DNA from 4 places in the Streptomyces sp. NPDC055955 genome. Region 1 is predicted to be linked to each of the others. Evidence: riboswitches for the same ligand, from Rfam matches in the RefSeq annotation. Region 1 holds a riboswitch; each other region holds the start of a gene.
What was found. A riboswitch is a leader RNA that binds a small molecule or an ion and turns the genes downstream of it on or off. The one in region 1 is predicted to bind cyclic di-AMP.

Region 1 (7,656 bases):
CGCCCTGTTCACGGCGTGGAGGCGGCCGGTGAAGCCGGCGTCACGGAGGTTGTCGAGGACGCTGCGGCCGACTCCGCCGGGCGTGCGGCCCACCCCGATGACGGCGACCGATCCGGGGGCGAGGAGCCGGTGCACCGAGCGCGCCTCCGCGCGCTGCTCGCGGGCGCGCTGCACGGCGAGCGAGGCCTCGGTGGGTTCGAGGTCGAACTCCAGGCGGACGACGCCGTCCTCGAAGTGCCGCTTCTGGGTGTATCCGGCGTCCGTGAACACCTTGATCATCTTGGTGTTGGCGGGCAGCACCTCGGCGGCGAAGCGGCGGATCCCCCGCTCGCGGGCGACGGCGGCGATGTGCTCCAGGAGCGCGGACGCGACGCCCCGGCCCTGGTGGGCATCCTGGACGAGGAAGGCGACCTCGGCCTCGTCGGCGGGGGCGGAGGCGGGCATTCCCTGGGCGTTGATGCGGTCGTAGCGGACGGTCGCGATGAACTCACCGCCCACCGTGGCCGCGAGCCCCACCCGGTCCACGTAGTCGTGATGGGTGAAGCGGTGGACGTCCTTGGCGGACAGACGGGGGTACGGCGCGAAGAAGCGGTAGTACTTCGACTCGTCGGAGACCTGCTCGTAGAAGTTCGTGAGCCGCTCGGCGTCGTCGATGGTGATGGGCCTGATGCGCGCGGTGCCGCCGTCGCGCAGCACCACGTCTGCTTCCCAGTGGGCGGGGTATGCGTGCCGGTCCGACGGGGTCTGCATGGGCACAGCGTACGGCGCGGCGGTGACAGTCGTACGGGTCGCGGCGCGAGCGGGCCGAAGGCACGCTATGAGGGCCGACGGGCGTGTACGGGCGGTACGTAGGACCCATATCGGGCACGCCCACCGGTGTGGGAGACTGGTCTAGACAACCGTGAGAATCCTGAAGGGCAGCATCACATGGCTGAGCGCCGCGTCAACGTCGGCTGGGCCGAGGGCCTCCACGCCCGCCCCGCCTCCATCTTCGTCCGCGCGGCCACGGCGGCCGGCGTCCCCGTGACGATCTCCAAGATCGACGGCACCCCCGTCAACGCGGCCTCCATGCTCGCGGTGCTCGGCCTGGGCGCCGGCGGCGGCGAGGAGATCGTCCTGGCCTCCGACGTCGAGGGTGCGGACATCGCACTCGACCGTCTGGCCAAGCTGGTCTCCGAGGGGCTCGAGGAGCTTCCCGAGACCGTCTAGTACACAGGCCGGTACGGGGCTCGACAGTGACCCGTACCGGACGTCCGGATTCTTGGGCGTCGTTCACTGCTCGCAGAAGATCGCGCCGATTAAAGGGTCTGTTCGGATTTTCCGAGCAGACCCTTTGTCTTTCCGTGAGTCCGTTCCCATAATTCCGGAGCAGCACAGAAAGAGCCCTTGGAAATAGGCCGCCCTATTTGTATACGGCGGCTTTGTTAATGCTGAGGCCCCAGTGTGTTGACGGGATGTTGCGAAGTCCTCACACGGCCACCCGTACGAGGGGCGCGCAGGCGGTGGGCGGTCATCGCGCGCTCCGTGTGCTGCGCCGTGAGCGCCCGCGCGCGCTCCACGTCACCGCGCGCCACAGCGTCCACGATCGCCCCGTGCTCGGCCCAGGAGTCGGCGGGCCGCGCGGGCTGCTCGACGGTGTACATCCACGCGATCTTGTGGCGGAGCTGGGTGAGCATCGTGATCAGCCCCGGGCTGGCGGAGGCCTGTGCCAGCGTCTCGTGGAACCAGCCGCCCAGCGCGCGCAGGTCCTCGCTCCGACCTTGCCGGGAGCGCTCCTGACCCAGCCTGACCAGGCCGCGCAGCACCTTCAGGTGCGCCTCGGTGCGGCGTTGCGCGGCGCGGGCCGCGGCGAGCGGCTCGAGGAGCATCCGGATCTCCAGCTGGTCCGCCGCCTCCTGCGTGGTGGGTTCGGCGACGCACGCGCCCGCGTGCCTGCGGGTGACGACGAAGCCCTCGGCCTCCAGGGTGCGCAGCGCCTCGCGCACGGGAACGCGGGAGACGCCGTAGCGACGGGCGAGCACCTCCTCGGTGAGTCTGCCGCCGCGCTCGTGGACACCGGAGACGATGTCGTCGCGGATCGCCGTGCATACCGAGTGCGCCGGAATGCGCATGGACCGACCTCCGCCTTAATCCCCGCGAAACGCGGTAGACAGTCGCTCGTGCAGCGCGATCGAAGTCCGTTCAGCGCGCTTTCCCAGCGACTCTATTCCAGCGGGCCCGAATTTCCGACGGCGGGCCGTAATCCATGGATATTTTTTGGACAGCGCCGCCGGGAACGAACGCGCCGGTCCGGTGACGACCGCGGCCGGTGACGCCGAAAGCCCCGGCTCGGCGAGCCGGGGCTTTCGGTGCGTTGTCGCGCGTACGCGGCGAGGGTCAGACGTTGACGCCGTGCGAGCGCAGGTACGCGACGGGGTCGATGTCCGAGCCGTACTCGGGACTGGTGCGCGCCTCGAAGTGGACGTGCGGGCCCGTGACGTTGCCGGTCGCCCCGGAGAGGCCTATCTGCTGGCCCGGGGTGACCGTCTGGCCGACGGAGACGCCGATGGACGACAGGTGGCCGTACTGCGTGTACGTGCCGTCGTTCATCTTGATGACGATGTTGTTGCCGTAGGCGCCGCCCCAACCGGCCTCCACGACCGTGCCCGCGCCCACGGCGTGCACCGAGGTGCCACTGGCGGCGTGGAAGTCGATGCCGGTGTGGCTGCCGGAGGACCACAGGCCGCTGCTGGCCTTGTACGCGGTCGACACGTACGAGCCGGTGACGGGCAGGACGAAGGCGTTCAGGCGCTTGCGCTCGGCCGCACGGGCGGCGCGCTCCTTGGCCTCACGCTCGGCCTTGGCCTTGGCGGCGGCCTCGCGCCGGTCCTCCTCGGCCTTCTTCTTGGCCGCGGCCTCCGCCTTCTCCTTCGCGGCCGCCTTGTCGGCGGCCTGCTGCTGGGCGGCGGCCTGCGCGTCGATCTGCTGCGCGAGGGAGTCACCGATGGAGATGGCCTTGGTCAGGCCCGTCTGCTCGAGAGACGCGTCGTCAGCGGCGAGGGCGGGGGCGGCGAGGCCTCCGATGACACCGGTCGTGGTGAGCGCGGCGACGCCGGCGACCTGCGCGGTGGTACGCGTGAGACGGCTCGGGCGACGGTGCTTCCCGGTGGCACGGGTGAACGCCATGGAGTGGCTGATCCTTTCCTTCCTTCTCGCCTACCGGGTTAGCTGACGGGTTCGGAGCAGGAAGGTCTCCTACGGACCCCCTTCAGGAAAGGGCGTCCGATTCACCCCAGGGACGGTGGGTCCCCGGCTCCCCCGGCTCGCGCCTTGGGGGACTCGGCGATGACTGTCCGGTGCCGCGGGCGCGGCGTACATCTGGCGGACAGCCGGACCGACGCTAAGCGGGGCATCTTTCAATCAACAAACGGAACCGGGCTTTTGTAGCGCATGCCACAGGGCAGACAGGCAACCACTGGTTCAATTCGGACATACAAGGGCCCCGGTGGTCATCTCGCCCACCGGGGCCCCTCGTTGCACACCGGTCACGGTCAGCCCGTGACGACGGTCACCTCTCCGATACCGAGCGCCCTGACGGGCTCCTCGATCTGGGCTGCGTCACCGACGAGCACCGTCACCAGGCGGTCCGTCGGGAAGGCGCTCACGACGGCCGCGGTGGCCTCCACGGTGCCTGTCGCGGCGAGCCGCCGGTACAGCTCCGCCTGGAAGTCGTCCGGCAGGTGCTGCTCGACCTGGTCGGCGAGCGTCCCGGCGACGGCAGCGGCGGTCTCGAACTTGAGCGGGGCGACGCCCACCAAGTTCTGTACGGCCACGTCCCGTTCGGCGTCGGTGAGGCCCTCCGCGGCGAGCGTGCGCAGCACCTTCCAGAGGTCGTCGAGCGCCGGACCCGTGTTCGGCGTGTCCACGGAGCCGCTGATGGCGAGCATCGCGGCACCCGTCCCGTCCGGTGCCGAGCGCAGCACCTGGCCGAACGCCCGCACGCCGTAGGTGTAGCCCTTCTCCTCGCGCAGGACACGGTCCAGGCGGGAGGTGAGGGTACCGCCCAGGCAGTACGTGCCGAGCACCTGCGCCGGCCACACCCGGTCGTGCCTGTCCGCTCCTACGCGGCCGATCAGGATCTGCGTCTGCACCGCGCCCGGCCGGTCGACGATGACGACCCGGCCGGTGTCGTCGGCCGTCACGGGCGGTACGGGGCGCGGCTCGGTCGTGTTCCCCGTCCAGGCGCCCAGCGTGTCCGCGAGCAGGCCGTCGAGGTCGATGCCCGCGAGGTCGCCCACGACGACCGCGGTGGCCGTGGCGGGGCGCACGTGCCGGTCGTAGAAGGCGCGCACGGCCGCCGCGTCGATGGCCGCGACGGTCTCTTCGGAGCCCTGGCGCGGGCGGGACATGCGCGCGGTGGCCGGGAAGAGCTGCTTCGAGAGTTCCTTGGCGGCGCGGCGGCCGGGGTTGGCCGTCTCGTGCGGGATCTCGTCGAGCCGGTTGCGCACGAGACGTTCGATCTCGCTGTCCGCGAACGCGGGTGCCCTGAGCGCGTCGGCGAGCAGGCCGAGCGCCTTCGGCAGGCGGGAGACGGGGACCTCCAGAGAGACCCGTACGCCGGGGTGGTCGGCGTGCGCGTCGAGGGTGGCACCGCAGCGCTCCAGCTCGGCGGCGAACTCCTCGGCCGCGAGCTTGTCGGTGCCCTCGGAGAACGCCCTCGCCATGATCGTGGCAACGCCGTCGAGCCCGGCGGGCTCGGCGTCCAGGGGCGCTTCGAGGTTGATCTCGACGGCGACGACCTGCTGGCCCGGACGATGGCAGCGCAGCACCGTCAGGCCGTTGTCGAGGGTGCCGCGCTCGGGCGCGGGGAACGCCCACGGCCGCGCCGTGCCGGCCTGGGGCTGCGGGTGGAAGTCCATGGTCGCGAGCTCGGTCACTTGCCGGCCTCCTCGTCTGCGGTCTCGTCCGTGGTCGTGGCGGCGGTCTCGTCGGCGTTCTCGCCGGCCCCTTCGGGGGCCGTGGGCTCGTAGACGAGCACCGCGCGGTTGTCGGGGCGCAGATAGGCCTCGGCCACCTCCCGGACCTCTTCTGCGGTGATGTCCAGGACGCGCTTCACGGCGGTCAGGGCGAGCTGCGGGTCGCCGAACAGGACGGCGAACCTGCACAGTTCGTCGGCGCGGCCCGATACCGTGCCGAGCCGGTCGAGCCACTCACGCTCCAACTGGGCCTGGGCGCGCTCCATTTCCTCGGGAGTGGGCCCGTCGGCGGCGAACCGCGCGAGCTCCTCGTCGACGGCCTCCTCGATGACCGGCACCTCGACGTCGCCGGACGTCTTCACGTCCAGCCACCCCACGGAGGGCGCCCCCGCGAGCCTCAGGAGACCGAACCCGGCGGCGACGGCGGTCCGGTCGCGGCGGACGAGACGGTTGTAGATCCGGGACGACTCGCCGCCGCCGAGGACCGTCAGGGCCAGGTCGGCCGCGTCGCACGCGCGCGAGCCGTCCTGCGGCAGCCGGTAGGCGGCCATCAGCGCGCGGGCCGGGACCTCCTCCTCGACGACCTCGCGCACGCCCTCACCGATCCGCTCGTGCAGGGCGCCGTCGCGCGGGGGCTGCTTGCCGTCGTGGCGCGGGATGGAGCCGAAGTACTTCTCGACCCAGGCCAGCGTCTGCTCGGGGTCGATGTCCCCGACGACCGAGAGGACGGCGTTGTTCGGGGCGTAGTACGTACGGAAGAAGTTCCGCGCGTCCTCCAGGGTGGCCGCGTCCAGGTCGGCCATGGAGCCGATGGGCGTGTGGTGGTACGGGTGACCCTCCGGGTACACGAGGGCGGTCAGCTTCTCGAACGCGGTCCCGTACGGAACGTTGTCGTAGCGCTGGCGGCGCTCGTTCTTGACGACGTCGCGCTGGTTCTCCATCGACTCCTCGTCGAGCGCGGCGAGGAGGGAGCCCATCCGGTCGGCCTCCAGCCACAGCGCGAGCTCCAGCTGGTGGGTCGGCATGGTCTCGAAGTAGTTGGTGCGCTCGAAACTCGTCGTCCCGTTCAGCGAGCCGCCGGCGCCCTGCACCAGCTCGAAGTGCCCGTTCCCGTGGACCTGCTTCGAGCCCTGGAACATCAGGTGCTCGAAGAGGTGAGCCAGGCCGGTGCGGCCCTTGACCTCGTGGCGCGAGCCGACGTCGTACCAGAGGCAGACGGCTGCGACCGGGGTCAGGTGGTCCTCGGAGAGGACCACGCGCAGCCCGTTGTCGAGGCGGTGCTCGGTCGCTGTCAGGCCGCCGGAGCCGGCCTCGGCGGTGGCCGTGTGACCCATGGGCATGTACGTCCCTTCGATCGCGGAACTATCGCGGAAACTGCAGATGTGCTGCCAGTTCTGCCACTGTATGCAAGCGTTCTGACGCGTGGCGAAGTTCCCGCACTGGGTACGCCGAGAGCGAGCACCGAACGCCGTACGGACGGGTCGCGGTCGGCGTTGTCAGTGGGGCGGTCCACAATGGTGCGCGTCAGATTCTCGTACATGCCCCGGCAGCATCTGTGAAGGAGCCGCAGCAGCGATGGCCCGCCGCAGCACGAAGACCCCGCCTCCCGACGACTTCGAGGAGCGGATCCTCGACATTGACGTTGTCGACGAAATGCAGGGCTCCTTCCTCGAGTACGCCTACTCGGTGATCTACTCCCGGGCCCTGCCGGACGCCCGTGACGGCATGAAGCCCGTGCACCGGCGCATCGTCTACCAGATGAACGAGATGGGCCTGCGCCCCGACCGGGGCTATGTGAAGTGCGCCCGCGTCGTCGGCGAGGTCATGGGTAAGTTGCACCCGCACGGAGACGCGTCGATCTACGACGCCCTGGTGCGGCTCGCCCAGCCCTTCTCGATGCGCCTCCCCCTGGTCGACGGCCACGGGAACTTCGGCTCCCTGGGGAACGACGACCCGCCGGCCGCCATGCGGTACACCGAGTGCCGGATGGCCCCCGCGACGTCGCTGATGACGGAGTCGATCGACGAGAACACCGTCGACTTCGGGCCGAACTACGACGGCCAGGAGCAGGAGCCCGCCGTCCTGCCGGCCGCCTACCCGAACCTCCTGGTCAACGGCGCGTCCGGCATCGCCGTCGGTATGGCGACGAACATGCCGCCGCACAATCTCGGCGAGGTCATCGCCGCCGCCCGTCACCTGATCAGGCACCCGGGCGCCGACCTCGAGACGCTCATGAAGTTCGTCCCGGGCCCCGACCTGCCGACCGGCGGCCGGATCGTCGGGCTGTCCGGCATCAAGGACGCCTACGAGTCGGGCCGCGGCACCTTCAAGATTCGCGCCACGGTCTCCGTGGAGGACGTGACGGCGCGCCGCAAGGGCCTCGTCGTCACCGAACTGCCCTTCGCGGTGGGCCCCGAGAAGGTCATCTCGAAGATCAAGGACCTGGTCGGCTCCAAGAAGCTCCAGGGCATCGCGGACGTCAAGGACCTCACCGACCGCCAGCACGGCCTGCGCCTGGTCATCGAGATCAAGAACGGCTTCGTCCCGGAGGCCGTCCTGGAGCAGCTCTACAAGCTGACGCCGATGGAGGAGTCCTTCGGCATCAACAACGTGGCACTGGTCGACGGCCAGCCCCTGACGCTCGGCCTCAAGGAGCTCCTGGAGGTCTATCTCGACCACCGCTTCGAGGTCGTACGCCGCC
Region 2 (7,656 bases), on a different contig from region 1:
GCCGCTCGGTGACCTCGACGCCCTGCGCGCGGAGCTCGCCAAGGGCGACGTGGCCGGGCTGATCGTCGAGCCCATCCAGGGCAAGGGCGTCCACGGGGCGCCACCCGGCTATCTGCGCGCCGCTCAGGAGCTGCTCCACCAGCACAAGGCGCTGCTCATCGCGGACGAGGTGCAGACGGGCCTCGGCAGGACGGGCGACTTCTATGCCTACCAGCACGAGGACGGCGTCGAACCCGACCTCGTGTGCGTGGCGAAGGCGCTCTCCGGCGGCTACGTGCCCGTCGGCGCGACCCTCGGCAAGGACTGGATCTTCAAAAAGGTCTACTCGTCCATGGACCGCGTCCTCGTGCACTCGGCCAGCTTCGGCTCGAACGCGCAGGCCATGGCCGCGGGTCTCGCCGTGCTCTGCGTGATGGAGAACGAGGAGGTCGTCGCGAACGCCCGGGCCACCGGGGAGCTCTTGAAGTCCCGGCTCACCGCGCTCGTCGACCGCTACGAGCTGTTGAGCGACGTACGCGGCCGAGGCCTGATGATCGGCATCGAGTTCGGGCGGCCGAAGTCGCTGAAGCTGCGCGGCCGCTGGACGATGCTCCAGGCCGCGCGCAAGGGTCTCTTCGCGCAGATGGTCGTCGTGCCGCTGCTCCAGAAGCACCGGATCCTCACCCAGGTCTCCGGCGACCACCTGGAGGTCATCAAGCTGATCCCGCCGCTGATCATCGGGGAGCGCGAGGTGGACCGCTTCGTGGAGGCGTTCACCGCCGTCATGGACGACGCGCACTCGGGCGGCGGACTGATGTGGGACTTCGGCAAGACGCTGGTGAAGCAGGCGGTCGCCAACCGCTGACCGCTTCGGCAGGGCGCTTCTGAAGAGGGAGCTGTTTGCCTCTGGGGCAAGAAATTTGCCCCAGAGGTACGACTCTGGCTCAATCGAATCATGAGCCCTGCCCCTCCGGAGCCGGCTCCGGAACCCACGGAGCTGCCCGCCGTCGCCCCGCAGCTGCGGGAACTCCGGCGCCGCGCCGCCCTGACCCTGGAGGCCGCGGCCCGCGCCGCCGGGCTTTCGCCCGCGCACCTCTCCCGCCTGGAGACGGGCCGCCGTCAGCCCTCGCTCCCGATGCTGCTCGCTCTGGCCCGTACCTACGGTACGACGGTCTCCGAGCTCCTGGGCGAGACGCCCGCCGACAGGGACGCCGTCGTGCGCTCCGGCGACATGGAGCCCACCGAGGCGGGCGGCTGGATCTACCGGCAGGCGGGCGCCCCGGGGCGCGGCATGCAGGCCTTGCGCGTGCACGTGCCGTTCGGCGCCCAGGGCGACATCGTGCGGGTCCACCCCGGTGAGGAGTGGCTGTACGTCCTCGAAGGGCGGCTGCGGCTGCGTCTGGGGGACACCGCCTACGACCTCGCGCCGGGGGACAGCGCGCACTTCGACTCGCTCACCCCGCACCGGATCGCCGCCGCCGACCGCGACGGCGCCGAGCTCCTCTTCGTACACACCCTGCTGCAGAGCCCGTCCGCCGCGCTGTGTCTCGGCCCGGCGACGGGCGGCGGCGCACAGACCCAGGGAGGCCTTCGATGAACGCAGAGCCGCACGACATGACCGATCCGCAGCGGCGGCCCGCACGGCGTGACGTGGAGGACAAGCTCCCGCGTGGCATCTGGGTGCGCCTGCTCGTCTACGTCTTCGCCGGGCACCTCGTCGCGGGCTTCATCTATCTGCTGTTCACGCTGGGGGCGTCGCGCGGATGACGGCCCCAGCGGGTGGCCGGTGAGTCTCAGTCCAGGAGGCGCTCGCGCAGCCGCTCGCGCCGGGCGGGGGAGAGCTTGAGGCCCTCCTCCAGGTAGCGGTCGGTGGAGCCCCAGGTCTGCGTGACCTGCTCGAAGGCGGCCGCCAGATAGGAGGCGCGGGCGTCGAACAGCGGGCTCAGCAGCTCCATGACCTCGGGGGACATCGCGTCCTTCGAGGCGCTGCTGCGGTGCACCTTGTAGCGGCGGTGCGTCGCGTTCGACTCCAGGTAGTCCGCCTCGATGGCGTCGCGCTCCACTCCCACGGCCAGGAGCGTGACTGCTATCGACAGGCCCGCGCGGTCCTTGCCCGCCGCGCAGTGCATCAGCGCCGGCACGCTGTCCTCGGCGAGGGAGTGCAGCACCTGGCTGTGCTCGGCGGTGCGCTCGGTGATGATCGCCCGGTACGACGTGATCATGCGGTTCGCGGCCTGGCCCTCGGCGAGGGCGGCGCGCAGGTCGTCGAGGTTGCCGTCGCGCACCATCTGCCAGAACTCGGCGCCGTCCGCCGGGTCGGTCAGCGGCAGATTCACGTTCCGCACGCCGGGCAGCGTCACGTCCGGGCCTTCGAGGCGCTGGTCGGCGGCGTTGCGGAAGTCGAAGATCGTGTGCAGCCCGAGCGAGGAGAGGAACGCGGCGTCCTCGTCCGTGGCGTGCGCGAGGTGACCGCTGCGGAACAGCACGCCCTGCTTGACCCGACGGCCGTCCACGGTCGGGAGACCACCGACGTCGCGGAAGTTGCGCACTCCGGCCAACTCGGGCTCGGTGGACGGGACCTGCTGCGTCACGGGGGCTCCTCCCGGTCGGCCGCGGCGCTGCTCGCCGGCGGGCGCCTTCGACGATACGACATGGCTGCCAGGGGCAACCATGTGAGAGAAGGCTGGCGATTGCGTACCAAATGCCCGGAATGAACCGATAGATGGGCGATAGGGCTCTATGGGATAACTAAGCCCGAAATGCCGCCATATGGCGGCTGATAGGTGAGCAGAGTCATAGCGGTGACCGTGCGTGGCGGCGATCCCGAATGAATTTCCAGTAGGTATAGCAGTTGCAAAGATCGTGAATCTACGGAGCGTGACGGCCTTTTCCGGAAAGGATCACATAAGGATCAAGAAGCGGAATGCCCAGGGGAATTCGCGGCTTGTCCCCGCGCTCTCCGCTCGCTTACGTTCGGCGCAATCCGGACGGACCGCCAAATCCTGCCGCCGCCCGGAATCCGCACATCGATCCGTGCTCGGCAGGAGCGGGGGACCCAGGTAGACCGCCGTTTTCGGGACACCGGAAACGGCTCGGGGTGAAGCCGTGCCCGAAAGGGGCGCGGCCGGGCAGCTCCAGTCCGAACCCGACAGCTCACCTCGCAGGCGACGGAGAGGAATCCCCCATGCCCGCGAAGGGTAAGCACCGCCGTCCCAAGTCCCCGCGCCTCGCCCGCACGATCGCCGTTGCCGGTGTGGGCGGCGTCGCGCTCGCGCTGCCGTTCATGGGTGCCTCCGGCGTCCACGCCGCGGCCGCTCCCGCCGTTGCCACGACCTACGCCGTCAAGGCGGGGGACACCCTTTCGAAGATCGCCGACGCGCAGCACGTCAGCGGCGGCTGGAAGAAGCTCTACTCCGACAACCGCTCGGCCATCGGCGGCGACCCGTCCCTGATCCGTCCGGGCCTGAAGCTGACGATCGGCCAGAAGGCCACGGCTCCCGCGGCGAAGTCCCCGGCCACCGCCACGCAGGCTTCCGCGGCCAAGACCGCCACCGCTTCCGGCTACACGCTGCCCGTCCAGAGCGCCTCCATCGGTACGGCGTACAAGACCGCGGGCAGCATGTGGTCCAGCGGCTACCACACCGGTGTCGACTTCGTGGTTCCGACGGGCACCCCGCTCAAGGCCATAGCCGCGGGCACCGTCGTGTCGGCCGGCCTCGACGGCGCGTACGGCAACGAGGTCGTCATCCAGCACGCCGACGGCAAGTACTCGCAGTACGCCCACATGTCGTCCCTCTCCGTCTCGTCCGGGCAGACCGTGACCGAGGGTCAGCGGATCGGCCTCTCCGGCGCGACCGGCAACGTCACCGGACCGCACCTGCACTTCGAGATCCGCACCACCCCGAGCTACGGCTCGGACGTGGACCCGGTCGCCTACCTCCGTGCGCACGGCGTCTCGCTCTGACCCGGACGGTGTGACGTCGCTCCGGCCCTGACGGTGTGACGTGTGAGGTGAAGGTGTCGCGTCGAGGTGTGACATGAAGGGGCGGGCCCGGTTCCGGGCCCGCCCCTTCGCCGTGTCCTCGCCGTATTCCTCAATCCCCGAAACTGACCGGGTGGGCTATATCACCACCCGTCAACCCCTTCCTACGGTCGCGTAGGTCACATCGCAGGGTGAAAGATGTGTGGTCGTGGCAAACGAATCGAGATCACTCAACGGCGGCACGATTCGGTCCTACGCGGCGGTGGGGGACAGCTTCACCGAAGGCGTCGGGGACCCCGGTCCCGACGGGGCCTTCGTGGGCTGGGCCGACCGTCTCGCCGTCCTCCTGGACGACCGGACCCCCGAGCACTCCTTCCGGTACGCGAACCTCGCCGTGCGCGGCAAGCTCCTCGACCAGATCGTGGAGGACCAGCTCCCGCGCGCCGTCGAACTGGCCCCGGACCTGGTGACCTTCGCCGCCGGCGGCAACGACATCATCCGTCCCGGCACCGACCCCGACGACGTCGCGGAGCGCTTCGAGAAGGCCGTCGCCCGGCTGACCTCCGCCGTCGGCACGGTCATGGTGACCACCGGCTTCGACACCCGGGACGTCCCCGTCCTCAAGCATCTGCGCGGCAAGATAGCGACGTACAACGGGCATGTGCGCGCGGTCGCCGACCGCTACGGCTGCCCGGTGCTCGACCTGTGGTCCCTCAAGACCGTCCAGGACCGCCGTGCCTGGGACGACGACCGGCTGCACCTCTCGCCCGAGGGGCACACGCGGGTCGCGCTGCGGGCGGGGCAGGCGCTCGGCATCGAGGTGCCTGCGGACCCGGACCAGCCGTGGCCGGCGCAGCCGCCGCGCGGCACGCTGGAGGTGCGGCGCGACGACATCCACTGGGCGAGGGAGTTCCTGGTGCCGTGGATCGGCCGACGGCTGCGCGGCGAGTCGTCCGGGGACCATGTGGCGGCGAAGCGGCCGGATCTGCTGCCGCTCTGACGGGAGCCGCGCACGTCATGGGGGAGCTTGCCCTTGAGGGCGGCTCCCCCGCGTCATTTCTGTGCGGTCCAATCCGGGGGCCTCTTCGGAGCCCGACTCCGTGGCGCCGTCAGCCCGCCGTCGTCGCCGTCAGGTCCGCCCGCTCGAGTCCCAGTTCGCGGGCCAGCGCGTCGTCGACCCACTCCTGCATGCGGGCCCGCGAGACCGTCCCCGTGTACGCGGTCATCTGCACCGCGAGACCGTCGAGGAGTGCCGTCAGGCGCAGCGCGGCGCCCGCCGGGTCGGGGCAGTGGAACTCTCCCGCCGCCACGCCCTCCGCGACGACCTCCGTGAGCGCCGCCTTCCACTGCTTGTCCAGGTCGCGCGTGACCTCCCGCAGCGCGGGCTCACGCAGCGCCGCGGACCAGCCTTCGATCCACAGCCGCCACCCCTTGGCCTGCCCGGTCGGCGCGTACCAGCGCACGGCCGAGCGCAGCCGGCGCAGCGCCGTCGTGCGCTTGCTCAGCAGCTTGCGCAGATGGGCCAGGTCGCCCTCGGCGGCGTGCGCGAACGCGGCGGAGACGAGCTTTTCCTTCGTCGAGAAGTGGTACAGGACCAGCGCGTTGCTCACCCCGAGCGCTGCGGCGACGTCGGCGATGCGCACGGCTGCCACGCCCCGCGCCTCGATCTGCTCGATGGCGGCCCGCAGCAACTCTTCGCGCCGCTCGGCCACGCTCAACCGCACTCTTGCCACGCGGTAACCCTACACACGGGCGCCGGCGGTGGGCGCCGAGTGGCGAACCCGGCGCGAACGCCTCGTGCACGACTCTTGACAGTGCCCAGTGGTGCCCGTCACAGTCTCGCTTACTGACTGGCCGTTCAGTCAATAGGGTGACCGGGGAGCCGGTCGCGGCACCGCCGCAAGAACGGTCGCAGCACAGTCCGAGAACAACCGTCACGCCCCGTGCCCCGCCGTGCAGCAGGAGTTTCCCCGTGACCCAAGCGCCGCCGATGCCGCCGACCGAGCCGTCCGCCAAGGACGCACCCGACCTGCCTGACCTGTCTGAGGGCTGGGGTGAACAGCGCTCCCGGCTCAAGAAGGACCTGCGCAGGCTGGACGTGCTGTTCTTCCTGATCTGCACCCTCGTCGGCCTCGACACGATCGGCTCCGTCGCCGCCCAGGGTCCGCAGGGCCTGACGTGGATGGCGATTCTCGCCCTCGTGTTCTTCCTGCCGTACGGGCTGCTCGTGGCCGAACTCGGCTCCGCCTTCCCCGTACAGGGCGGCCCCTACGTGTGGACGCGCCTGGCGTTCGGGCGGCTCGTCGCCGGTGTGAACCAGCTCCTCTACTGGATCTCCAACCCCGTATGGGTGGGCGGCAGTCTGTGCATCATCGCGCTCACCACGTGGGAGGAGTTCTTCACCCCGCTTCCGGGATTCTGGAAGTACGCGGCCGGCCTCGTCTTCATCTGGGGCGGAGCGCTGGCCGTCGTACAGTCCGTGCGCATCGGCAAGTGGGTCCCCATCGCGGGCGCCGTCGCCCGGATCGTCCTCCTCGGGTTCTTCCTCGTCTCCGTAGTCGTGTTCGCCGTCCAGCACGGCGTGCACGCGCTGCCCGCAGGCGAGTTCGTCCCGACCTATGCCGGCTTCGTGGCGCTGGTCCCGGTCCTGATCTTCAACTACGTCGGCTTCGAACTGCCCAGCTCCGCGGCCGAGGAGATGACGAACCCGCGCCGCGACATCCCCCTGTCGATCCTGCGCTCGGGCTTCGCGGCGGTACTCCTCTACGGCGGCCCGATCCTCGGCATCCTCTTCGTGCTGCCGAGCAAGGAGATCGGCAGCCTCGGCGGATTCATCGACGCCTGCAAGGCCGTGTTCACGGTCTACGGCGGGTCGATCGCGGCCGACGGCACGGTCACGCTCACCGGCCTCGGCTCCGTCTTCGGCGGGGTCGCCGCGGCGGGCCTGATCATCGGCCTGCTGACCTCGGGCGTCACCTGGGCCATGGGCGCCCACCGCGCGCAGGCCGTCGCGTGCGCGGACGGCGCCGGTCCGGCGTGGCTCGGCCACATCTCCGAGAAGCACGGGACACCGGTGCGCGTGAACCTGCTCTCCGCCGTGCTCGGTTCGATCCTCTTCGTGGTCGCCCTCAACCTCACGGGAGGCAACGGCGAGAAGTACTTCGCGGCAGGCCTCGGCCTGACGATCTGCACCACCTTCATCTCGTACGTCATCACGTTCCCCAGCCTCGCCGTGCTGCGCCGCAAGTACCCGGACACGCCCCGCCCGTACGCCGTCCCGGGCGGACGTGTGGGCGCGTGGGTGGTGAGCGCCCTCGCCACCGGCTTCGTGGCGTTCACCGTGATCGTGCTGATCTGGCCGGGATTCGGGGTCGGCTGGTTCGGCTCGGCGGGCAGCGCGGCGGACTCGCTGCCCGAGTCGTTCGCCGGCCAGCGCGCCCAGTACACACTCAGCCAGGTGCTGCCCCTGCTGCTCTTCGTCGGCATCGGGCTGGTCTTCTACGCGATGGGCGCTCGGACGCGCAGGCGTGTGGGCAAGTAGGCAGCGGGCTCGCGCGCAAGAGGGCCCTCCCCGCGGCGGGGAGGGCCCTCTTGCGTCTCGGATCCCGACGGGCGATCTGTCGCGTCAGGAGCCCGCGCAACTGCCGCGTCACAGGCCCGCGAACCGGTGGTCGCGGGCGATGCGTTCGTCGGCC
Region 3 (7,656 bases), on a different contig from region 1:
CCTGGAACTGCTCCCGGCCTCCTACGACCTGCCGGGCGCCCGCCTCCTCGACCTGGTCCAGGTCATGGACCGCATCCGTCGCGAGTGCCCGTGGTCCTCGCAGCAGACCCACAAGGGCCTGGCGAAGTACGCGATCGAGGAGGCGTACGAACTCGTCGAGGCGATCGAGGACGGCGACCGGGACGAGCTGCGCGAGGAGCTCGGCGACGTGCTCCTCCAGGTTGTCTTCCACGCCCGGATCGCCGAGGAGGCCTCCGGTGAGGAAGGGGACGAGGCGTTCTCCGTGGACGACGTCGCCGGCGGCATCGTCGAGAAGCTCATCCACCGTCACCCGCACGTCTTCGGCGACGACACGGCGCTCACCCCGCAGGACGTGAAGGAGCACTGGCTGCGCACGAAGGCCGTGGAGAAGCAGCGCGAGTCCGTCACGGACGGGGTGCCGGTGGGACAGCCCGGCCTCGCGCTCGCGGCGAAACTGGGATCGAGGGTCCGCACGGCCGGCCTCGACGTGCCCCTCCCGTCCGGCGAGGGCGTCGGCTACGAATTGCTGGCACTCGCCCTGCGCGCCGAGGCCGACGGCGTCGACCCGGAGGCGGCACTGCGCGCGGCGTCCCGGGCGTACCGGGACGCGATCCGGGCGGCGGAGGGGCTGGCCTAGGGCCTGTCGTCACATTCCCGTCTGCCCGGCGGCGTCTGGCACGCCCGCTCGCGGCGTTGCCGAATAGCCCTGGTAGCTCCGCTGCAAGGGCTCTCCGGCGCCTTGCGATCGCACGCACCGGACGCCGCCGGGCCCGCCCCTCGGGCGGACGACGGGAATGTGACGACAGGCCCTAGAACCGGCGGCGGTGGGGTCCGGCAGGGGGTGGCGCCCCGCGCCGGATACGGTCGAGGCGTGACCGACAAGCCCGCGCAGCGCACCGCTCCCGAACTCTTCACCTGGGAGTTCGCCACCGATCCGTATCCGGCCTACGCCTGGCTGCGCGAGCACTCGCCCGTCCACCGCACGACGCTCCCCAGCGGTGTCGAGGCCTGGCTGGTCACGCGGTACGCGGACGCGAAACAGGCGCTGGCCGACCAGCGCCTGTCCAAGAACCCGGCGCACCACGACGAGCCCGCCCACGCCAAGGGCAAGACCGGCATTCCGGGCGAGCGCAAGGCCGAGCTGATGACCCATCTGCTCAACATCGACCCGCCGGACCACACCCGCCTGCGCCGCCTCGTCTCGAAGGCGTTCACCCCACGCCGGGTGGCCGAATTCGCTCCTCGTGTGCAGGAGTTGACGGACGGCCTCATCGACCGGTTCGCCGCCCGGGGCGAGGCCGACCTGATCCACGACTTCGCCTTCCCGCTCCCCATCTACGCGATCTGTGACCTGCTGGGCGTCCCGCGCGAGGACCAGGACGACTTCCGCGACTGGGCGGGCATGATGATCCGCCACGGCGGGGGCCCGCGCGGCGGTGTCGCGCGCTCCGTCAAGAAGATGCGCGGCTATCTGGCCGAACTCATCCACCGCAAGCGCAGCGACCCGGGCGACGACCTCATCTCCGGCCTCATCCGCGCCTCCGACCACGGGGAGCACCTCACGGAGAACGAGGCCGCCGCCATGGCCTTCATCCTTCTCTTCGCAGGTTTTGAGACCACGGTCAATTTGATCGGCAACGGCACGTACGCCCTGCTCACCCACCCCGAGCAGCGCGAGCGGCTCCAGCGGTCGCTGGCCCCCGGAGCCGCCGAGCCCGGCCTTCTGGAGACCGGGATCGAGGAACTCCTGCGCTACGACGGCCCCGTGGAGCTCGCCACGTGGCGCTTCGCGACCGAGCCGCTGACCGTCGGGGGACAGGACATCGCCGCCGGCGACCCCGTCCTGGTCGTGCTCGCCGCCGCCGACCGCGACCCGGCGCGCTTCGACGAGCCCGACACCCTCGATCTCTCCCGGCGCGACAACCAGCACCTCGGATACGGGCACGGGATCCACTACTGCCTCGGAGCCCCCCTCGCGCGCCTGGAGGGGCAGACCGCCCTCGCTACGCTCCTGACGCGCCTTCCGGACCTGCGACTCGCGGGAGATCCTGCCGATTTGCGCTGGCGCGGCGGCCTCATCATGCGGGGATTGCGCACGCTTCCGGTCGAGTTCACGCCGCATCGGGAAGGTCCGGGCGAAGCGGTGTAACTGACGGTTCGTCAAGACTGTGACTTTCACGTGATCTCGGCTGCATCGACTTGTGACAAGCGTTCGACTCCCGCTACGTTCACCAGTCATCGCGGCACCACCCGCCGCAGCATTCCCCGAGCCACCGAAAGGCGCCTTCATGCTCACCGGGAACGGTCGTCACCGTCGCCCCCGCCAGGCTCCCGCGCTCATCGTCGCCGCGGGAGTGGCCGGCTCCGCCATCGCGATCCCCCTGCTCGGCGCGACCAGCGCGAGCGCCGCGTCGACCGCCACGTGGGACAAGCTCGCCGAGTGCGAGAGCGGCGGCTCCTGGAGCGCCGATCCGGGCAACGGCTACTACGGCGGGCTCCAGCTCTCGCAGGAGATCTGGGAGGACCACGGTGGCCTCGACTTCGCGCCGCGCGCCGACCAGGCCAGCCGCTCGCAGCAGATAGCCGTCGCCGAGAAGGTCCTCGCCGACGAGGGTCCGCGGGCGTGGCCGGTCTGCTCGGTCACCTCGGGGCTCACGGCGGACGACGCCGCGGCCGACGTCGACCCCGGGGCGGCCCTGCCGACCCCGTCCGCGTCCGCCGGCGACTCCGGCCGTGACGACGCGGCGGACGGCGACACCGCGAAGAGTGACGCGAGCGACGAGTCGGCGGACTCCGCGTCCGAGGCCGCGAAGGGCGACTCCCGAGAGAAGAGTCACGACGACTCGGGTGATACCGCAGGTAACACCGCGGGCGACTCCAAGAGCGACAAGTCCGGCCGGGACGGCTCGACTTCGACCGCCGGCGCGCCCTCGTCGGAGGCCTCCGACGGCTCGGACTCCGCCGCTGCGCCCGCCTCCGGCCGGCACCGCGGCGACGCCGCCGAGGACGACGTCCCGGGCTCCTCGCGCGCCGACGACGGCTCGGGCCGCCATGCCTCGCGCGGCGGAGAAAGCGGGCGCAAGGGTGTGAATGCGGACGAAGGTACTTATACCGTGCGCTCCGGCGACAACCTCTGGGGCATCGCCGACACCCATGACGTGGACGGCGGATGGGCCGCTCTGTACGCCGAGAACAAGAAGACGGTCGGCGCCGACCCCGACCTCATCCTTCCTGGTCAGAGTCTGGATCTTGGGCTCGAATCGGGCGAAAAGTAGGGGCAGTTCGGGCGTGATGTCCGCTTTGGTGACGGTGAGAGATGGGTCTCAAAGGCCCTGATCGTCTTTGAAATTCGGGCGATCCACTGCTTACGGTCATCACCGCTCGCCACAGCGGGCCCCGTCGGATGTCACGCCGAATCCTGCCAACGTCCGTACGGGAACAGTCGTCGCGTAAGCGCCGTAGGCAGGAGCGGGGGACCCAAGGTAAGTGCCGGCCCCGGCCGTCGAGAGACGGCCGACCGACCGGCTTGGGGTGAAGTCGCACGCAGGACGTGCGACCGGGCACTCATCCGGCCCGAACCCGACAGCTCACCTCGTAGGCGTCGGTGAGGGGATCTCTCGATGCTGTTTTCCAGCAAGGGCAAGCACCGTCGCCCGTCCAAGGCCGTTCGCGTCGCCACGCTCGCCGGTGTCGCCGGTGCCGCTGTCGCCGTCCCGCTGATGGGTGCCACCGGCGCCTCCGCCGCCACCACCTCCGAGTGGGACGCGGTCGCGCAGTGCGAGTCCGGCGGCAACTGGTCGATCAACACGGGCAACGGCTACTACGGCGGCCTCCAGTTCTCCTCGTCCACCTGGGCCGCGTACGGCGGCACCGCCTACGCCTCCACCGCCGACAAGGCCTCCAAGGCGCAGCAGATAGCCGTCGCCGAGAAGGTCCTGGCGAGCCAGGGCAAGGGTGCCTGGCCGAGCTGCGGCGTGGGCCTGTCCGCCGCCTCGACCGGCTCCGCCCCGGCCGCCGCCGCCCCGAAGCAGCAGGAGCGCACCGAGCAGCCGACCACCCGCAGCCAGGAGCGCAAGGCGCCTGCCGCCCCGAAGCAGGAGTCGAAGAAGACCGTCGAGACCCCGGCCGGCAAGAAGGTCGAGAAGGGTGACGGCGAGTACAAGGTGAAGGCCGGCGACACCCTCAGCACCATCGCCGAGGCGCACCACGTCAAGGGTGGCTGGGCGAAGCTCTTCAAGCTGAACAAGGACATCGTCGAGGACGCCGACCTGATCTACCCGGGTCAGCAGCTCCACCTCAAGTAAGGAGGGGAGGGGGCGACAGCCCCCAGGCCGCTCGGGTGCCGGCTTTCGGCGGACGGCCGGTACCACGCCAGGTCCCCCCAAGGACTCCCCGCCCCGGGTGCGCATTCCCCCGTCGCGCCCGGGGCGGGGTTTTGGTGCGTGAGGGGTCCTGGGCTTTCGTCCGTTGTCGGCCGGTGCTTTTTGTTCCGTTCGGAAACAATTCGCTCTCGGTTTTTGTCCACGGGCCGGTCGGTCGGCTGGCCGGTGCCTGGAGCCGGTTAGGCTCGTGTGTTGCCGGACCATGCGGCCCGGCGTAGTTGCGTCACATCCCATAAGGAGATGCTCGTGCCGTCCATCGACGTCGTCGTAGCCCGGGAAATCCTGGACTCCCGAGGCAACCCCACGGTCGAGGTCGAGGTCGGCCTCGACGACGGCAGCACCGGTCGTGCCGCTGTCCCGTCCGGTGCGTCCACCGGCGCGTTCGAGGCCATCGAACTCCGCGACGGTGACCCGAACCGCTACCAGGGCAAGGGTGTCGAGAAGGCCGTCCTCGCCGTCATCGAGCAGATCGGCCCGGAGCTCGTCGGCTACGACGCCACCGAGCAGCGCCTGATCGACCAGGCGATGTTCGACCTGGACGCCACCGACAACAAGGGTTCGCTCGGCGCCAACGCCATCCTCGGCGTCTCCCTCGCCGTCGCGCACGCCGCCTCCGAGGCCAGCGACCTGCCGCTGTTCCGCTACCTCGGCGGTCCGAACGCGCACCTGCTGCCCGTCCCGATGATGAACATCCTCAACGGTGGGTCGCACGCCGACTCCAACGTCGACATCCAGGAGTTCATGATCGCGCCGATCGGCGCGGAGTCCTTCTCCGAGGCCCTTCGCTGGGGCGCCGAGGTCTACCACACCCTCAAGAAGGTGCTGAAGACCAAGAGCCTGTCCACCGGTCTGGGCGACGAGGGCGGCTTCGCCCCGAACCTCGGCTCGAACCGCGAGGCCCTCGACCTCATCGTCGAGGCCATCAAGCAGGCCGGTTACGTTCCCGGTGAGCAGATCGCGCTCGCGCTCGACGTCGCCGCGTCCGAGTTCTACAAGGACGGCAAGTACGAGTTCGAGGGCAAGTCCCGCTCGGCCGCCGAGATGACCGAGTACTACGAGGAGCTCGTCTCCGCGTACCCGCTGGTCTCCATCGAGGACCCGCTGTACGAGGACGACTGGGCCGGCTGGAACGTCATCACCGAGAAGCTGGGCGACAAGGTCCAGATCGTCGGCGACGACCTCTTCGTCACCAACCCCGAGCGCCTCGCCCGCGGCATCGAGGAGGGCTCCGCCAACGCCCTGCTCGTCAAGGTCAACCAGATCGGTTCGCTGACCGAGACCCTGGACGCCGTCGAGATGGCCCAGCGCAACGGCTTCAAGTGCATGATGTCCCACCGCTCCGGCGAGACCGAGGACGTCACCATCGCCGACCTCGCCGTCGCGGTGAACTGCGGCCAGATCAAGACCGGTGCCCCGGCCCGCTCGGACCGCGTCGCCAAGTACAACCAGCTCCTGCGCATCGAGGAGATCCTCGACGACGCCGCGGTCTACGCCGGCCGCAGCGCGTTTCCCCGCTTCAAGGGCTGAGCGCGCTCTTAAGGCACTGCCTTAGGAAGCGTCGTACGTACGTCCCCGCACCCGGTCCCGTACCGTGTGCGGGGACGTACGCACGTAAAGGGGAGGCGCGAACATGGCCGGGAGAGTCCGGGACAGGGACCGTGACCGGTTCTCCACCGCGACCCGGCTGCGTCTGCTCGGCGAGCAGACCGCCGAGCGCGTCTACCGCTCCCAGACCAGACGTCAGGCCCGCCGTTCCCGTCTCACCGGCCGCGCGGCACTCCTGGCCCTCGTCCTGTGCACCCTGGTCGTCGCGCTCGCCTACCCCATAAGGCAGTACGTCTCCCAGCGCGGGGAGATCGCCGACCTCCAGCGCCGGCAGCAGGAGGCCCAGAGCAGGGTCGACAGGCTGCGCGACGAGAAGGCACGCTGGCAGGACGACTCGTACGCCGAGCAGCGGATCCGCGACCGGCTCCACCTGGTGATGCCGGGCGAGACCGGCTACGTGGCGCGCGACCCCGACGCGGCGAAGCGCACCCGCTCCGAGGGGGGCGCGAAGGGACGGCCCTGGTACTCGAACGTCTGGGACGGCGTCGACAAGGCCGACCGCCCCGGCGACTGACCCGCCCGCACCGAAGCCCCGCACCCGCAGCACCCCGAATCCGCAGTACCCCTACCGAAGTTCACTGAAGGAAAGCCCCCAGGCATGGACACGCCCCCGCCCCAGACCGAGCCGACCGCGCCCACGGACGCCGACATCCAGGCGTTCAAGGAGCAGCTCGGCCGCCCGCCGCGCGGCCTGCGGGCCATCGCGCACCGCTGCCCCTGCGGCAACCCGGACGTGGTCGAGACGGCGCCGCGCCTCGAGGACGGCACGCCCTTCCCCACGACGTACTACCTCACGTGCCCGCGCGCCGCGTCCGCGATCGGCACGCTGGAGGCGAACGGCGTCATGAAGGAGATGACGGAGCGCCTTCAGACGGATCCCGAGCTTGCGGACGCGTACCGCAAGGCGCACGAGGACTACATCGCGCGCCGCGACGCCATCGAGGTCCTCGAGGGCTTCCCGAGCGCGGGCGGCATGCCGGACCGGGTGAAGTGCCTGCACGTCCTGGTCGGCCACTCCCTGGCCGCGGGCCCGGGTGTGAACCCGCTCGGCGACGAGGCCATCGCGATGCTGCCCGAGTGGTGGGCGAAGGGGCCCTGCGTGTCGGCCGCGCCCGAGGAGAGCCAGTGACCAGGGTCGCCGCCGTCGACTGCGGCACCAACTCGATCCGGCTCCTCGTCGCCGACGCCGACCCCGCCACGGGTGAACTCGTGGAACTGGACCGGCGCATGACGATCGTGCGGCTCGGGCAGGGCGTGGACCGCACGGGACGCCTCGCGCCCGAGGCGCTGGAGCGCACCTTCGCGGCCTGCCGCGAGTACGCCGAGGTCATCAGAGCGCACGGCGCCGAGAAGATCCGCTTCGTGGCCACGTCCGCGTCCCGCGACGCCGAGAACCGGGACGACTTCGTGCGCGGGGTCGTGGACATCCTGGGCGTCGAGCCCGAGGTCATCACGGGCGACCAGGAGGCCGAGTTCTCCTTCACCGGCGCGACGAAGGAGCTGACGGGCCGGGCCGACCTCGACAAGCCCTACCTGGTCGTGGACATCGGCGGCGGCTCGACGGAGTTCGTCGTCGGCGAGGACACGGTCCTGGCGGCGCGCTCCGTCGACATCGGCTGCGTCCGCATGACGGAGCGCCACCTCATGG
Region 4 (7,656 bases), on a different contig from region 1:
GGGGCGGCGGTGGGGAGCCGGTCACCTGAGGGAGGACGCTAAACCTGACCGTCACGGGTTGGTGACGGATTGTCCGCAACTGGTCCGTGTGTTCCGCGTGTGACCGTATGTGACCGGCGAGGGATCGGTGCGGGCCGGTTCATGGGGGCAGTGAGGCCCCGGCTAGGCTCGCCGGTCATGGACGTACTCATCCACCTCTTCGTCGGCCTGCACATCATCGGCATCGCCTCGCTCCTCGGTGGGTTCCTCACCCAGATGAAGGCGATGGGCAAGGGAACGGCCCGGTTCGTCCCGGCGATGCTGCACGGTGCGCTGACCATGCTGGTCACGGGTGTCGTCCTGGTGGGCCTGAATCAGGCGGACGGCAACACCGTCAACAACATCAAGATCGGCGTGAAGCTCGCGCTGCTGATCGTGATCCTCGGCCTCGTCTACGTGAAGCGGGACGACGAGAAGGTGGACAAGGGCCTGTTCGGTCTCGTCGGCCTCCTGACCACCGCGAACATCTTCATCGCGGTGCTCTGGACCTGAGTCGGCATCGCGGTGCTCCGGACCTGAGTCAGCGTGCTGCTCCGGACCTGAACGTCCCGATCAGGGCGGCGAGCCACGCGGCCACCGCGATCCACACCAGAACCTGCCCCGGCCCCCTGAGCCAGGGCACATCGGCGGCGGCGCTCACGGACAGTGCCGCCGCCGCCGTCATTCCCATCGGGAAGACGGTCGACCAGCGCCGCACGTCGTAGCCCGGCCGGCGCCACCGCACCTCCGCCAGCGCCAGCACGACGTACCAGGCCACGTCGAGCGCGAGCAGCAGAAAGCTCATGGTGCGCAGGACGTCCGTGTCGTCGTCGTTCCACAGACCCGTCGCGACGAGCTTCGACGCGGCGAGCGCGGAGATGGCGAGCGCGCCGCCCGCGACCCAGTGGTCTCCGGCGCCGGAGACCACCTCGCGCAGATCGAAGCGGAGCAGTGCGAAGCAGTACAGGACGACCCCGCCCCAGAAGAGCACCATCCCGGTGTACGCGAGCCAGTGCGCGTCGACCGCGGGCGCGAGCGTCGCCGCCAGGACGACGAGGCCCTGCGTCGCGACGCAGCCGAGGAACACGCCCCCCGGCATCCGCGGCTTCCAGTGCCGTACGACGTTGATGAGGAGCACCGGCCAGACGAGCGCGGACAGGGCGAGGAGCGCCTCGGCCAGGGTCTGCAGGCCGAACATGGAGATCCGGGTGCCGAGGACGGTCGTCGCCGCGACCGCGGTGAGCGCGGGCGGGGTGTCGGCCTCGGAGTGCCAACGGTCGCGCTCCCGCACCAGGCGGATCGCGAAGTCCGCCGCGAGGACCAGCCAGAGGGCGGCCGCGAGCACCAGCATGATGCCGGACAGCACCGAGTGACCGGTCAGGTTCAGGCCGACCGAGATGATGCCGGTGGCCATGACGGCGGCACCGGCGGCCGGCGGGAGCTGGGACCACGTGGGTCCGGGACCTGGGGTTGCGTTCGGGCCGCGCACCGCCCGAACGTAACCCCACGAAGGTGGTCAGGCCGGGCGCACCACGCTGTGGATCGGCATGTAGTAGATCGACTCGACGCGGACGTTCGCGCCCGGCTTCGGGGCGTGGATCATCTTGCCGTCGCCGATGTAGATGCCGACGTGGCTGATGTCGTCGTAGAAGAAGACCAGGTCACCGGGCTGGGCGTTGGCCGTGGTGACGGTCGTTCCGACCTTGACCTGGTCCCAGGTCGTGCGCGGCAGCGAGATGCCGGCCGCCTTCCACGCGGCCTGCGTGAGGCCCGAGCAGTCGTACGAGTCCGGGCCCGTGGCGCCCCAGACGTACGGCTTGCCCATCTGGGACTCGGCGAAGGCGATGACTTTCGCGGCCTTGGCCGCGTAGCCGCTGCCGGTGCTGCCGGAGCCCGTACCCGTGCCGGAACCGCTGCCCGTGCCCGGGTTCTCCTTCTGGCGTGCCTCCTCGGCCGCCTTGCGCTTGGCCTCCGCCTCGGCCTGCTGACGCGCCAGCTCCTGCGCCTTCTTCCTGGCGGCCTCCTGCTTCTGCTTCTCGATCGCCGCGAGGCGCGCCTTCTCCTCGGCGGTCAGCTTCGACAGGAGTTCGCGGGCGTCGCCGAGCTTCTGCTGGACATCCCTCTTCGTGCTCCTGAGCGTGGCCTGCGAAGTGGTCAGCGTCTCCAGGCTCCTGGCCGCCTCGGTGCGCTTCTTCGTGGTGGCGGCCTGCTCGGTCTGGTAGTCGTCGACGGCCTTCTTCTGGCGGCTCGTGAGCCGGCTCATCAGCTGGTCCTGGTCGAAGTAGTCCTGCGCGTCGTCGGCGAGGAGCAGCGTCGCGGTGTCGGAGACGGCGCCCGTGCGGTACTGGGCGGCGGCGAAGGTGCCGAGCTCCTGGCGGGCCTTGTTGAGCTTCTCGGTGCGCTGCGCGACGTCGTCGAGCAGGTCGCCGACACGCTTCTGCTGCTTGGCGGTGCGCTCCTTGGCCGCGTTGTACTTCTCCGTGGCGACGCCCGCCTGGTGGTAGAGGGTGTCGACCTTCTTCTGGACCTCTTCCAGGCTCGGCTTCGGCGGCGCGGAGGGGGCGGCGGTCGCGCTCTGCGAGAGCAGGGCTATGGAGGTGAGGGCCGCCGTGGTGATTCCGACGACGGGGGCCGTGCGGGGACCGGCTGTCCTGTTGCGCGGCTTGCGGTGCGACGCCAAGGGGCGCGTCTCCTTCCCATGACCGCCTACCGGGTTAGCTGTCGGGTTCGGGCGGAGATTCGGAAGGCTGCCCTACGGCCGTGCCCTGACGGGTCGTCGGCCGATTCACCCCAAAGGTCGTGGGTCCCCGGTTCCATGCCTCGCGGCGTACTGAACTCAGCGGGGGCGACCCGCTCGCGGCGCGGTTGCCGGCGGGGGGACGGGCGGCCCGCGGAGCACGCTAGCCAACTCGTGTGGCTGCTGTGAAGGTTGATGTTCGATATGCCCGATACATTTTCGTGACCTTCGGCAATCTTGTTCGTGACCTCCGGTAACTCTCACGGAGGGTGATTTCCGCACCACGAGAGGTGGTCGGGCCTACGAAGTCGGGGGGAAGTTTCCGGGGCGGCCGTGGGTGTCAGTGGGGCGGCCTAGACTCGTAGAGCGATGAGCAGCCTCTTTGACGACAGCTTCCTGGCGGACCTCACGGCTTCCAAGGCCGGTGAGGAGCATGCCCCGCCGCCGCCCGAGGACGACATGGCTCCGGAGCACGTTCCGGACGACCTGTTCGACGGGAAGTTCGACGCGCCCCCGGCCAGAGACGCGTACTACCGGGACGGCGCCCCGCGCCCCGCGCTCGACGCGGCGGCGCTCCTCGACGGGCTGAACGAGAACCAGCAGGCGGCCGTCGTCCACGGCGGCTCCCCGCTGCTCATCGTGGCGGGCGCGGGCTCCGGCAAGACCCGCGTGCTCACCCACCGCATCGCGTATCTCCTCGGCGAGCGCGGCGTGCACCCCGGCCAGATCCTCGCGATCACGTTCACGAACAAGGCCGCGGGCGAGATGAAGGAGCGCGTCGAGTCCCTCGTCGGCCCGCGGGCGAACGCGATGTGGGTGTCGACGTTCCACAGCGCCTGCGTCCGTATCCTGCGCCGCGAGTCGAAGAAGCTCGGCTTCACGTCGTCGTTCTCGATCTATGACGCCGCCGACTCCAAGCGCCTCATGGCCCTGGTCTGCCGCGACCTCGACCTGGACCCGAAGAAGTTTCCGCCGAAGTCCTTCAGCGCCAAGATCTCGAACCTGAAGAACGAGCTGATCGACGAGGAGGACTTCGCGGCACAGGCCGCCGACGGCTTCGAGAAGACCCTCGCCCAGGCCTACGCGATGTACCAGTCCCGCCTCCGCGAGGCGAACGCGCTGGACTTCGACGACCTGATCATGACGACGGTCAATCTCCTGCGCGCCTTCCCCGACGTGGCCGAGCACTACCACCGCCGCTTCCGCCACGTCCTGGTCGACGAGTACCAGGACACGAACCACGCGCAGTACGCGCTGGTCAGGGAGCTGGTGGGGTCGGCCGACAGCGGCCGCGCGGAGGACGAGCCGCCGCGTGAGGGCGACCTCCCGCCGGCCGAGCTGTGCGTCGTGGGTGACGCCGACCAGTCGATCTACGCGTTCCGCGGAGCCACCATCCGCAACATCCTCCAGTTCGAGGAGGACTACACCGACGCGACGACGATCCTGCTCGAGCAGAACTACCGCTCGACGCAGACCATCCTCTCCGCGGCCAACGCGGTCATCGAGCGCAACGAATCCCGCCGCCCCAAGAATCTGTGGACGAACGCGGGCGCGGGCGCGCAGATCACCGGTTACGTCGCGGACACCGAGCACGACGAGGCGCAGTTCGTCGCCGACGAGATCGACCGGCTCACGGACGCGCGCGACGCGAAGGCCGGCGACGTCGCCGTCTTCTACCGGACGAACGCGCAGTCCCGTGTCTTCGAAGAGATCTTCATCCGGGTCGGCCTGCCCTACAAGGTCGTCGGCGGAGTCCGCTTCTACGAGCGCAAGGAGGTCAGGGACGTCCTGGCCTATCTGCGGGTGCTCGCCAACCCCGAGGACTCCGTCCCCCTGCGCCGCATCCTCAATGTGCCCAAGCGCGGCATCGGCGACCGTGCCGAAGCGATGATCGACGCGCTCTCCCAGCGCGAGAAGATCTCCTTCCCGCAGGCGCTGCGCCGCGTCGACGAGGCGTACGGAATGGCGGCCCGCTCGACGAACGCGGTGAAGCGGTTCAACACGCTGATGGAGGACCTCCGCACGATCGTCGAGTCGGGCGCGGGCCCGGCCACGGTCCTGGAGGCGGTGCTCGAACGGACCGGCTATCTCGCCGAGTTGCAGTCGTCGACGGACCCGCAGGACGAGACCCGCATCGAGAACCTCCAGGAACTCGCTGCCGTGGCGCTGGAGTTCGAGCAGGAGAGCGCGACGGCGGACGGTGCGGCCGAGGGTGAGGGCGAGGCGAGCGTCGGCACGCTCTCCGAGTTCCTGGAGCGGGTCGCGCTCGTCGCCGACTCCGACCAGATCCCGGACGAGGAGGACGACGGCTCCGGCGTCATCACGCTGATGACGCTGCACACCGCCAAGGGCCTCGAGTTCCCGGTCGTCTTCCTGACCGGCATGGAGGACGGCGTCTTCCCGCACATGCGCTCCCTCGGCCAGGTCAAGGAGCTGGAAGAGGAGCGCCGCCTCGCCTACGTCGGCATCACGCGCGCGCGTGAGCGCCTGTATCTGACGCGCTCCACGCTGCGCAGCGCCTGGGGGCAGCCCTCGTACAACCCGCCGTCGCGCTTCCTGGAGGAGATCCCGGACGCGCATCTGGAGTGGAAGCGGACGGGTGCCATGGCGCCCGCCAAGTCGGCGGGACCGACGAGCGGCATCGCCGCGTCCCTCTCGTCGTCGCGTTCGCGCTCGACGCCGGCGTTCGCCACGCGCCGGGCGACGGAGAAGCCCGTCGTCGCTCTCTCGGTGGGAGACCGGGTCACGCACGACCAGTTCGGCCTCGGCACGGTCGTCGGCGTCAAGGGCACGGGGGCGAACGCGGAGGCGACGGTCGACTTCGGCGAGCCCAAGCCGAAGCGCCTGCTGCTGCGGTACGCGCCGGTGGAGAAGCTGTAGGGAAGGCCGCTGCCGGCGGGCTCGGCCCTACGTCGGGTCGAGCCCGTGGCTGCGGAGCCACGGGAGCGGGTCGACGGCCGAACCGCCGCCGGGGCGCACCTCGAAGTGCAGGTGCGGACCGGTGGAGTTGCCGGAGTTCCCGGAGTGCGCGATGACGTCACCGGCCTTGACCGGTCCGCTCATCACGGTGTGGCTGGAGAGGTGGCAGTACCAGGTCTCCGTGCCGTCCTTCGCCGTCAGGATCGTCATGTTCCCGTACGCGCTGTTCCACTGCGTACGGACGGTGCCGTCGGTCGCGGCCATCACCGGGGTGCCGTACGAGACGGGGAAGTCGATGCCGGTGTGCACGGACATCCAGTTGACGCCGGCCTGCCCGTAGTACGCGCTCAGCCCGCGCTGCGTGACCGGGAGAACGAACTTGGGCCGCAGGCGCTCCTTGCGCGCCGCTTCCTCCGCCGCCTGCTTCCGCTCGGCCTGCTGCTTGGTCCTGAGGTCGATACGTTCCTGGGTGCGGCTCGCCCGGTCGGCGAAGTCGCCCGCGTCCGCGGAGAGGTCCGCGAGCTGGGTGTCGAGCTTGTTGTTGGCGACGGAGGGCTTGACGGCGGTCGCGTCGGGCGCGGAGGCCGCTGTCGTGTCCTTGCTGTCGTCTGTGCCGAGCCCGCCGACGGAGGCCGCGGCGACTCCCGCGACGCCCATCACGCACACCGAGGGCACCGCGACCGTGAGCAGCGCGGAGCGCTTGGCGGGGGAGCGGCGGCGGGAGCGTGCGCGCTGGGCCGGCGTGACCGGGGCGGGCCGCTCGTCGCGGGCGACGATCTCCTCGACGTCCTGGAGTCCGTCGCTGTAGCTGTCCTGGTGACCGTCTTCGTGGCTGTCGTGACGACCGTCGTCGTGGCTCAACTCCGGCTCGGGAGCGTCGGGTTGGCCGTAGTCGTGCCGGGCGTCGGGGGCGTTGCCGTCGTCTTCGGCGCCCGCGGAGTTCCACGCGGTGGCGTCGTACGCGCCCGTGTCGAAGCCTGGTGCTTCGAAGGTCTGCGTCGCGAAAGGCTGGGCCTCGAATGCCGGCGTCTCAAAGGCCTGTGTCTCAAAGGCCTGTGTCTCAAAGGCCTGTGTCTCATAGGCCTGCGCATCGAACGCCTGGGTCTCGAAGGATTGGGTCTCGAAGGCCGCCGGTGCCTGGAAGGTCTGCGTGGCGAACGCGTCCTGTGTGGTGAAGCCCGGCGCCTGGGCCCCGAAGGCGTTCGCGTCCCACTGCCCGGTCTGGTCGGCCCACGCGCTGTTGTCCCACTGGCCGGAATGGTCCGGTCCGGACTGGGCCGGAATTCCGCCGAGTTGCTCGTGAGCGGCGGTCCCCCAGGCAGCGGTGGTGTCGTAGCCGCCGGTGCCGTACGCGGCGGCGTGCTGCTGCGCCGCGTACGGGTCGTGGTGCTGGGATTCCTGCGTCGTCAGCGTCTGGTGCGCGCCGGTCGACCACTGACTGTTGTCGTACGCGCCGGTGTTCTGCGCGCCGGGCAGGTCGCCGAAGAGGGGGTCGGTGGCGAAACCGCCGGTGGCGTAGCCGTCGTAACCGGTGTGGCCGCCGTACGGGGCGCTCTGCTGGTCATAAGCAGCGTAGGGCGCGTAGTCGGCGTCCTGAGCCGGGGCCGGGGTGGTCTGAGTCCCCGACGGGTGACGGTCGTTCACCAACTTCTCTTTCGCCTCGACAACAGGGGCTGCCAGAGCAGTGCGGTGACTGTACCCGGCGGTACGCGGGCACGACAATCTTCAGCTGGTTTCCCGCTCGTAGGAAACGGGCATTCGGCCGTCTTTCGGCGGACTGTGGGCAGAGCCTTGGCCCTGCGTTCGAGAATCGTTCGACGTTTGGCCAGTTCGAGGACCGTTCCGGGGGCGGGTTCAGGCCTGAGTCAGGCGACCGTCAGGCCATTCACCGCGTCGTTGGTGGACGTTCCTTGTGCCTCCTCGGCGTCGAGTACCTGTCGGATGCCGGCGGCGACCGCCGGGTGGACGGGGAGTGCGAGGTG

Region 2: it holds a riboswitch for cyclic di-AMP, as region 1 does, so the genes downstream of both, ACFC96_RS00585 (peptidoglycan DD-metalloendopeptidase family protein) here and ACFC96_RS33920 (M23 family metallopeptidase) in region 1, are expected to answer to the same signal.
Region 3: it holds a riboswitch for cyclic di-AMP, as region 1 does, so the genes downstream of both, ACFC96_RS06555 (transglycosylase family protein) here and ACFC96_RS33920 (M23 family metallopeptidase) in region 1, are expected to answer to the same signal.
Region 4: it holds a riboswitch for cyclic di-AMP, as region 1 does, so the genes downstream of both, ACFC96_RS21665 (NlpC/P60 family protein) here and ACFC96_RS33920 (M23 family metallopeptidase) in region 1, are expected to answer to the same signal.

The regions. Positions count from the first base shown of each region.
Region 1 is NZ_JBHJYS010000021.1:112,217-119,872, forward strand. It holds gene ACFC96_RS33905 (GNAT family N-acetyltransferase) at 1-750, opposite strand, end outside; gene ACFC96_RS33910 (HPr family phosphocarrier protein) at 928-1,209, shown strand; gene ACFC96_RS33915 (GntR family transcriptional regulator) at 1,425-2,111, opposite strand; gene ACFC96_RS33920 (M23 family metallopeptidase) at 2,377-3,165, opposite strand; cyclic di-AMP (ydaO/yuaA leader) riboswitch at 3,178-3,334, opposite strand; gene ACFC96_RS33925 (M16 family metallopeptidase) at 3,531-4,916, opposite strand; gene ACFC96_RS33930 (M16 family metallopeptidase) at 4,913-6,289, opposite strand; gene ACFC96_RS33935 (DNA topoisomerase (ATP-hydrolyzing) subunit A) at 6,531-7,656, shown strand, end outside.
Region 2 is NZ_JBHJYS010000001.1:145,844-153,499, reverse strand. It holds gene ACFC96_RS00605 (aspartate aminotransferase family protein) at 1-844, shown strand, start outside; gene ACFC96_RS00600 (helix-turn-helix domain-containing protein) at 935-1,576, shown strand; gene ACFC96_RS00595 (DUF6126 family protein) at 1,573-1,746, shown strand; gene ACFC96_RS00590 (tyrosine-protein phosphatase) at 1,773-2,570, opposite strand; cyclic di-AMP (ydaO/yuaA leader) riboswitch at 2,979-3,159, shown strand; gene ACFC96_RS00585 (peptidoglycan DD-metalloendopeptidase family protein) at 3,164-3,943, shown strand; gene ACFC96_RS00580 (SGNH/GDSL hydrolase family protein) at 4,170-4,961, shown strand; gene ACFC96_RS00575 (TetR/AcrR family transcriptional regulator) at 5,071-5,694, opposite strand; gene ACFC96_RS00570 (APC family permease) at 5,934-7,502, shown strand.
Region 3 is NZ_JBHJYS010000003.1:94,510-102,165, reverse strand. It holds gene ACFC96_RS06570 (nucleoside triphosphate pyrophosphohydrolase) at 1-658, shown strand, start outside; gene ACFC96_RS06565 (cytochrome P450) at 893-2,170, shown strand; gene ACFC96_RS06560 (transglycosylase family protein) at 2,310-3,296, shown strand; cyclic di-AMP (ydaO/yuaA leader) riboswitch at 3,421-3,637, shown strand; gene ACFC96_RS06555 (transglycosylase family protein) at 3,642-4,325, shown strand; gene eno (phosphopyruvate hydratase) at 4,644-5,930, shown strand; gene ACFC96_RS06545 (septum formation initiator family protein) at 6,034-6,522, shown strand; gene ACFC96_RS06540 (DUF501 domain-containing protein) at 6,607-7,137, shown strand; gene ACFC96_RS06535 (exopolyphosphatase) at 7,134-7,656, shown strand, end outside.
Region 4 is NZ_JBHJYS010000010.1:157,500-165,155, forward strand. It holds gene ACFC96_RS21655 (hypothetical protein) at 178-531, shown strand; gene ACFC96_RS21660 (tellurite resistance/C4-dicarboxylate transporter family protein) at 560-1,432, opposite strand; gene ACFC96_RS21665 (NlpC/P60 family protein) at 1,535-2,698, opposite strand; cyclic di-AMP (ydaO/yuaA leader) riboswitch at 2,707-2,870, opposite strand; gene pcrA (DNA helicase PcrA) at 3,125-5,635, shown strand; gene ACFC96_RS21675 (M23 family metallopeptidase) at 5,663-7,318, opposite strand; gene ACFC96_RS21680 (lipase family alpha/beta hydrolase) at 7,540-7,656, opposite strand, start outside.